DNA from 2 places in the uncultured Halopseudomonas sp. genome. Region 1 is predicted to be linked to the other one. Evidence: riboswitches for the same ligand, from Rfam matches in the RefSeq annotation. Region 1 holds a riboswitch; the other holds the start of a gene.
The links. A riboswitch is a leader RNA that binds a small molecule or an ion and turns the genes downstream of it on or off. The one in region 1 is predicted to bind thiamine pyrophosphate.

Region 1 (4,422 bases):
GAGTCATTGGCATTTTAGAACTTGAGGAGGCGGGCGAGATCGTCAGTGTCGAAGGTGCGGGTAGCAGTTCAACGGTGCTGTGGAATCCATGGATAGAAAAATCCCGGCGCCTGGGTCATTTTCCAGAAGAAGGCTACCGGGAGATGCTTTGCATCGAGACGGCCAACGCAGGGCCCGACAGGCAGATTCTGCAACCAGGCCAGACCCACAGCCTGAGCGCAAGAATCAGCCGCCACGCTTGAAAGAGGCGTTCCGTCTTATTTACGCGTGGCGGGCAAGACCAATGCTATTGCCACACTTACCAGGCTTGATGCGAGCAGCGCGCCCAGAAAAGGCGCCAAGGTCGGAATTGCGCCTGGAAAGCTGGCAGCTAGCAGGCCGGCTGAAAACGATCCGCCGGTAAACCACCCGGGAGCCACCGCGCCCACTAATCCCGCTAGACAGCCGCCTACAGCTGCTGTTGCACCCATACGCTTCCACAAGCCCATCAGTACCGGAACCACCGCCGTAGCGCAGAGCAGATCAGCGATCAGAAACAGCCGCAGTACCGAGATCCCCTGCAGCGCGATGAGCACTACTGGAATCATCAACAGCACGGTAATCCAGCGCGCACTGGTCAGTGAGAGACCGCTTTTTTCCGTGACTGCCAGAGAAGCGATGGCGTTCTGCAGAGTATCGACCGAAGACGCTACGAGGGTCAAAGCCAGTACAAGTGCTGGAATCGTCAACCAGGCCGGCGCATCCATCAACAACGCAAAAAATGGAATTGGAGGGCTACCCAAGTCGGTGCCGCTCATGGCTGCGGCGATACCCAGTGCGCCCACAATGGCTACTACAATCACGGTTATAAGACCGCCGAGCAAGGCTCCGCGACCCAGCGCTGCTCCATCACGGGCAGACCATACGCGTTGCCAATAGCCCTGGTGAAAAAGGTTGGCCGCTGTTACGGCAATGATCAGTGTCAATGCCACGCTCAGGGCGCTGCCGACCGGAATGCCCGGCAGGGCGATCGGAGATGAATCCACTTCGGGCAGTCTCTGCAGTGCTACCGCACCGACCACAACCAACAGGGCAAGAAGTAGCCAGGCTTGCCAGCGGTCGGTCATCAGGCTCGCACGCAAACCGCCACCGGCGGTATAGACGAGGGTGGCGATTGCTACGCCGATGATAACCAGCGCCGGATTCACATCCGACAGCATGGCGGTAATCGCGCCAATCGCAGTGAGCTCGGCAATCAGAAAGCACAGCATGTAGAGCAGGGAAATCACCGCCACCCAGCGGCGCACCAGGGCGCCATAACAGGCCTGGGCGAACTCTCCGATACTGCTGCCTTGCGGCAGGTAGCGGCGGATCGCCGGACCGCAGAATGCGAAAACAAGAAAGGGCAGGGCAGCACCAATGGCGTAACCCGCCAGACCCACAGGTCCAACCAACGCCCCTACCTCCGGCGGCGCAAATAGTATCCACCCGCCCATTCCCGAAGCCAGAAACGAGAGTCCTAGGGCCTGAGCGCCCTGACTATTGCGGGCCGTAAGAAAGTCATCGAGTTCCGCATGGCTGCTTCGGGCGCGCAGGCCCAGCCAGACGAACACGAGCAGCGCCGTGCCCAGCACGGCAAGGGTCAGGTAAGGCATGTCGCACTTCCTCCGCCGGTATTATCCGGATCAGGTTCCAGGGTTTGGGCGGGCTGCATGCAGCACGCTGGTTCTCAGCCTGTCCGCGTGACGGACAGGCTCCCCTGGCGACTAAAAATTGGGATTATGGTAACGCGCGCCAATACTGCCACAGAAAGTGGCAGTAGACGACAGCTGGAAGCTGTCAGCTCACGGCGGCGAGGGCTTGAGGACGAACAAGGGCGACTAGTTCCTCTACGGCACTCATATCCGGAACGGCGAGAAAATCCGCAGCCTGATAGGCTGGATTCGGGTAACAGTAATAACCTTCACCCGTTTGCAAACCAAGCTTGCCCTGGTCGATAAAGTGCTGCTTTATATACGTTGCATTGGCCAGTAACTGGGCATCCTGATTCTCTGTACCCCAGTAAGTCATGACATCAAAGCAGGTTTTCATGCCGATGATATCCATGATCCCGCAAGGCCCCAAAGCGCATCCTCGGTTGGCAATCATATAGGTCCGGTCGATGTATTCCGGAGTAGATACGCCATTGGTAACCAGTGACTGCGTGGCATTCAACAAAGGGACCAGCCATGTATTGAGCACATAGCCGTTCTGCTCCTTCTGGATCGGGATCGGTACCATGCCTATTTCAATGGCAAACCGGGTGACAGCCCGTAAGGTGCTTTCTGCGGTACCTGCATGGGCCATTACTTCAGCCAGATTCATACTCCAGATCATGTTGGCAAAGTGCAGCGCGCAGTATTTATCCGGTCGGCCCGTTGCACTGGCAAACTGAGCCGGTAGCAGCGTCGACGAGTTGGTAGCAACCAGTGTGTGGGCCGGCAACAACGCAGCCATTTCCTGATAGACAGCGACTTTCGTTTCCGGAATTTCCGGTACAGCCTCAATCACCAGATCGGCATTGGTAACGGCATCAGCCAGGCTGCAGCTATAGCTGAGACGAGCCTGTGTTTCGCTGATCATGGCTTCACTTGCACCCATCTCAGCCCGGTAAATGGCAGCATATTGTTGATGCGCCATCTGGCAACGCTGCAGAGATTCCTCGAATAGATCGTAAACCACGACCCGCTTGCCTTTGAATGCGCTGTGCCAGGCAATCTGGCCGCCCAGTACACCTGCGCCCAGCACAGTCAGATTATTCAATGTGTTTGTCATAGGTGTCTCCGAATCTCAGGCAGCCTGGTTGGCTGCCCTTTTTGTTGTTATGGGAGGATCAAATGTCAGGACTCCATCATCGAGCGACTCCTTGAGAAGCAATACCGAGTCGAGCTCGTAATTGTTCAGAATTCGCCAGGGCAGGGCGCGGCCCTGGCGTGGCAGGATGCCGTTGGCGCGCTGGACATATCCGGACTGCAGGGAACCCATGATGGAGTCTTTTTCAATCTGACCATGCTTGTCCAATGGGACGGCAACCTGCTTGCCGGTTTCTTCCATGTGCGCGAGCAGTCTGCAGATGTACAAGGAGGCCATGTCTGCCTTGAGCGTCCAGGGTGCGTTGGTGTAGCCCAGAATCCATGCCAAATTCGGCACGTTCTGCATCATCACCGCCTTGTAGGTCATCTGCTCGTTGAGCGGGCAGGGCTCACCATCCAGGCTTATCTGCATACCACCCAGCATCTGCATCTGCAGGCCCGTTGCCGTAATGATGATGTCTGCCTCAAGCTCCTGACCTGATTTGAGACGGATACCTTTCTCGGTAAAGGTATCGATATGATCCGTCACTACGGACGCCTTGCCCTTGTTGATAGCTTCGAACAGATCCGCATCGGGAACCGCGCAAAGCCGTTCATCCCAAGGGTTATAGCTGGGCGTGAAGTGTTTCATATTGCTCTGGTCATCGAGCTTCTTGCTGACACCCTTGAGTAATACCTGCCGAGTCTTGTCAGGCCAGCGTTTGGCAGCTTTGTAAATCCAGCGCTGCATCACGATATTGCGTTTTCGGGCCATGTTATAGACCCATTTTTGCGGCAAAAACTTGCCAAGTACTTCGGAAATCTTGTCGTGGCCTGGCACGGAAAATACGTAGGAGGGCGAGCGCTGCAACATGGTGACGTGCTCGGCAGTATCTGCCATCGCAGGAACCAGCGTAACCGCAGTTGCGCCACTGCCAATCACCACAACCTTCTTGCCGGCATAATCAAGATCAGTAGGCCAATGCTGGGGGTGAATACAGGTGCCCTTGAAGGTGTCCACACCAGGAAACTCAGGTAGATAGCCAGCTTCGTAATTGTAATAACCAGTACAGCCAACGAGGAAATTACAGGTGTATATCTTTTGTTCGCCTGTGGTGGCGTCAGTTGTGGTTACTGTCCATTGCTGGTCTTCACTCGACCAGTCAGCATGCTCTGTGGCCGTGTTGAAATGGATTTTATCGGTAATGTGAAACTCTTCAGCCGTTTCGCGGATGTATTCACGTATCGAGTCACCGCCAGCTAGAACCTGAAGCTCGTTCCAGGGCCGAAACTTGTAGCCGAAAGTAAACATGTCCGAATCAGAGCGTATGCCCGGGTAGCGAAATAAATCCCAGGTTCCGCCAATGGCGGCGCGCTTCTCGAGGACGACAAAGCGTTTATCGGGGCAGGTATGTGTGAGGTGGCAGGCCATTCCGATACCGGACAGACCCGCGCCAACGATGATTACATCGAGATGTTCAGCAGCCATATTATTGTTCTCTTGGAGTGAGCTTTCTGCACATTCCTAGACTGCCTGTTTACAGGCCCGGAGGGACTGCCATATGTTGCCAATTAGTAATCAATTGCTGCCATTGCTGGTTTTGATTTGTTC
Region 2 (4,422 bases), on a different contig from region 1:
GTTGATGTTTTATGCCTGCGCAGATGCAGCCTTTGTTGGCGGTTCGCTGGTGTCCCATGGTGGCCATAATTATCTGGAGCCAGCGGCACTGGGTTTGCCGATTCTCTCTGGTCCCCATTCGTTCAACTTCACTGAGATCAGCGAGCTTCTCGAAGGTGCAGGCGCACTGCAGCGTGTGCAGGATCAGGCCGAGTTGGCAGAGGCAGTCACACACCTGTTGAGTGAGCCTATGGTAGCCAGGCAGACAGGTGCCAAGGGTCTAACTGTGGTTAGGGACAATCAGGGGGCGCTGCAACGTCTTTTGGATGGTATCGCCGTCAGGCTGAGGGCTTGAGGCTAAGCAATGATGGATGTCTGATCCGACATCACCCCCGCTGATTGATCAGCGGGGGCAAGCGTCAATCAGAATGTACTGCGCACAGGTTCATTGGCTGTGTCCGTGTCCATGTCGAACGGGCCACTGCGTTCAACCGGGCCATTGGGCTCAACTGAACCGCTTCGCTCAACGGCGGGACGTTGCATTGACATGCTCTGAACCTCCTCCTCATTGAAGGGAGGAATGAAATCCTCGTCGGGATTATATTGCGGATCAAGCCACTGAGAGAGCTCTATCAGGTCCTCAGGGCTCAATGTGCCCGCTGCCTGCTTCAGACGCAGCGTATCAATAATGTAATTGTACCGGGTGGTGTTGTAGTCGCGGACTGCGCGAAACAGATTGCGCTCAGCCTCAAGGACGTCCACCACGTTGCGCGTACCCACTTCGTAACCGGTCTGGGTAGCATCACGTGCTGCCCTTGCAGAAATGATTGCCTGCCTGCGCGCTTCAACTTCTTCGACACTGGAGGTTACCGTGCGGAAAAGATTCCGGGTCGACTCCACTACCTCACGCAACCTGGCTTCGCTGAGGCGCTCACTCTGGGTCAGACGGTAGCCTGACTCTCGCACCTGTGAGCTTCTGCTTCCGCCTATGAACAGCGGTAGGGTCACCTCGATACCGATGCTGGCCTGTTCCGTATCGCCGTTCCTGTTGGTGGCTCCAAGTGCACCACCCAGTTCGGCTCCGCCGCTGCTGTGGTTGTAACGGGCAAAGGCGTCAACGGTAGGCGCAAAAGTAGCCTTGCTGCCGCGCAGTGTTTCAGCCGCCGTGTCCACCGCCAGTCGACTGGCTTGCAGGCTGAGATTCTGGCTCGCTGCGGTATCTACCCACTCCTGCAGATCTGCCGGCAATGGCGGCATGATGGGCATTTCATGGCGTATACCTGCCAGGCTGTCGTAATCGCTCAGCGTCAGGCGCGTCAGTGCCTGGTAGCTGACGGTCAGATTGGTCTGTGCGGTAAGCCGGGTGGCCCGGGCGGTATCGTAACCCGCCAGCGCTTCAAGTACATCTGTACGGGCAGACAAACCCACCTCGAATCGTTCCCTGGCCTGATCCAGCTGACGCTCGAAAGCATCTTCTTCAGCTCGGGCGGTCGCGAGATTATCCGATGCACGCAGTACGTTGAAATAGGCTTGCGCCACTTCAATGATCAAGTCCTGCTGAATTGCGGAAAACTCAACCATCGCCTGGGCGCTGACCGACTTGGCGGCCTGATAATTGAACCAGCTCTCTGCCCTAAATAGCGGCTGTGTCAGGTTCGCCTGGTAATAGTTGGTATTGTAGGTGTCGTTTCCCTGGCTCTCTATCTCAATGCGTTCACGGGATACACCCGCGCCCAGGCTGATATTGGGCAGAAGCAACGCGCGTGCCTGGGGCAGGGCTTCCTGTCGAGCGAGCGTGTCGGCCTCGGCTGCGGCCAGGTCGGCACTGTATAGAAGGGCTTCTTGGTAGACGGTCATCAGGTCAGCCTGGGCGGCAGCCTGGCCTGAGACTCCAGCCAGCACAATGGCAACGTACAGAGGGCGCAGCATGCAGAGTTCCTTCGCATGGGAGAAATAATCAGCCAAGGCTAAGGAGATGTCGGCTGGGGGTCAAGCAATGCTTGGGGCCTGGTGCGGAACAAAGTGTTTCTCACTCTCTCAGCGGGCGTATGTTAAGCTTTTTACTCATCTTGACGGGGTGCCTGCGGTTTTGCCGAGGGCTGAGATAATACCCGTTGAACCTGATCCGGTTTATACCGGCGTAGGAATCGAGATGCGTGCCTGCCCGCAGACCTTCGGGGTCCGTGCCGCCTGCCGTTTCGGTTCCCTGCGAACCACAACGCAGCGGAGCACAATAATGAGTTTTCAGCAGTCCGATATTGCCATTCTTACCTCTGGCGCCGATGGCGCCGCTTCCCAGCCATTTCCGAAATCGCGCAAGGTTTACGTAACCGGCTCACGTCCGGATATCCGCGTGCCTATGCGTGAGATCAGTCTTGCCGACACTCCCACCGACCTGGGTGGTGAGAAGAATGCGCCGGTAACCGTTTACGATACCTCAGGCCCTTACACCGATCCGCAGGTCAATATCGATCTGCGCGCTGGACTGGCGGACGTGCGTGGTGCATGGATCGGAGAGCGTGATGATACCGAAATCCTTACCGGTCTTAGCTCCGAATTCGGCAGGCAGCGCCTGGCCGATCCGGCCCTGGACAGGATGCGCTTTGCCCATGTGCGGCACCCTCGTCGGGCGAAAAAAGGTCGTAACGTGTCTCAGATGCATTACGCGCTTAAGGGCATCATCACCCCTGAGATGGAATACATCGCTATTCGCGAAAACATGAAGCTGCAGCAGGCGCGTGATGCCGGATTGCTGGCTAATCAGCACCCAGGTCAGAGCTTTGGGGCGTCAGTGCCGCAGGAGATTACGGCCGAATTCGTTCGTGAAGAAGTGGCCAGGGGTCGAGCGATCATTCCAGCCAATATCAACCATCCGGAATTGGAGCCGATGATCATAGGGCGTAATTTCCTGGTCAAGATCAATGGCAATATCGGTAATTCGGCGCTGGGTTCTTCGATTGAAGAAGAAGTGGAAAAAATGACCTGGGGTATACGCTGGGGTTCGGACACCATTATGGATCTGTCCACCGGCAAGAATATTCACGAAACACGTGAGTGGATTATCCGTAACTCACCCGTACCTATTGGTACCGTGCCGATCTATCAAGCACTTGAAAAGGTCAACGGCGTTGCCGAGGACCTGACCTGGGAGATATTCCGCGACACATTGATAGAGCAGGCCGAGCAGGGCGTCGATTATTTCACCATCCACGCTGGCGTGCGGCTGCGTTACGTCCCGATGACGGCCAAGCGTGTCACCGGCATTGTTTCGCGCGGGGGTTCGATCATGGCCAAGTGGTGTCTGGCACATCACAAGGAAAGCTTTCTCTATACCCATTTCGAAGATATCTGCGAAATCATGAAGGCATACGACGTGTCTTTCTCCCTGGGAGATGGTCTGCGACCGGGGTCCATCGCCGACGCCAACGACGAGGCCCAGTTCGGTGAACTGGAAACCCTTGGCGAACTGACCAAGATTGCCTGGAAGCATGATGTTCAGGTAATGATCGAGGGCCCCGGTCACGTTCCAATGCAGTTGATAAAGGAAAACATGGATAAGCAGCTCGAATGCTGTGACGAAGCGCCGTTTTACACCCTGGGGCCTTTGACTACGGATATAGCGCCGGGCTACGACCACATCACCTCGGGTATTGGCGCCGCAATGATCGGCTGGTTCGGCTGTGCGATGCTTTGCTATGTGACCCCCAAGGAGCACCTGGGGCTGCCGGATCGTGACGATGTGAAAACCGGCATTATTACTTACAAAATTGCGGCGCACGCTGCAGACCTGGCGAAGGGGCATCCTGGCGCACAGATTCGCGACAATGCCTTGTCCAAGGCCCGTTTCGAGTTTCGCTGGGAAGACCAGTTCAATCTGGGTCTGGACCCTGACACGGCGCGCAGCTATCACGATGAGACGTTGCCCAAGGACTCGGCCAAGGTCGCCCACTTCTGTTCCATGTGTGGGCCCAAGTTCTGCTCGATGAAAATCACTCAGGAGGTCCGTGAATACGCGGCTGGCCAGCGCATTGAAGCAGTCGATCTTGCGTTGGAGGAGGGTATGAAAGCCAAGTCTGCGGAGTTCAGATCCAGCGGTTCACAGTTGTATCAAAAGGTCTGAAGCCTTGCCGAAGCCCCGGCAGGTATGCGAGTTTAGGTAATCAAACGCATACATCGCCTTGGGGGCTTCTGGTTGGACACTTTTACACGCGCCGATGTGGAGATCATTCGCAGGGAAACCGGCTTTAGCGGTTTCTACCGGATGGATATTCTCACGCTCCGCCATCGCCTCTTTAGCGGTGGCTGGGGGCCCGAGCTCAGGCGCGAGCTTTTTGTGCGCCGCGATGCCGTCTGCGTGCTCCCTTACGATCCTTGGGCAGACACCGTGGTGCTGCTTGAGCAGGTGCGGGTGGGCGCCCTGGACAAAAGCGAGCGTCCCTGGCT

Region 2: it holds a riboswitch for thiamine pyrophosphate, as region 1 does, so the genes downstream of both, thiC (phosphomethylpyrimidine synthase ThiC) here and AAC076_RS13035 (sodium:solute symporter) in region 1, are expected to answer to the same signal.

Annotation. Positions count from the first base shown of each region.
Region 1 is NZ_CAXBOV010000022.1:62,384-66,805, forward strand. It holds gene AAC076_RS13030 (D-hexose-6-phosphate mutarotase) at 1-242, shown strand, start outside; gene AAC076_RS13035 (sodium:solute symporter) at 258-1,634, opposite strand; TPP riboswitch at 1,624-1,750, opposite strand; gene AAC076_RS13040 (3-hydroxyacyl-CoA dehydrogenase) at 1,819-2,793, opposite strand; gene AAC076_RS13045 (NAD(P)/FAD-dependent oxidoreductase) at 2,809-4,299, opposite strand.
Region 2 is NZ_CAXBOV010000007.1:68,689-73,110, reverse strand. It holds gene waaA (lipid IV(A) 3-deoxy-D-manno-octulosonic acid transferase) at 1-334, shown strand, start outside; gene AAC076_RS05155 (TolC family outer membrane protein) at 403-1,908, opposite strand; TPP riboswitch at 2,043-2,143, shown strand; gene thiC (phosphomethylpyrimidine synthase ThiC) at 2,216-4,099, shown strand; gene AAC076_RS05145 (NUDIX domain-containing protein) at 4,172-4,422, shown strand, end outside.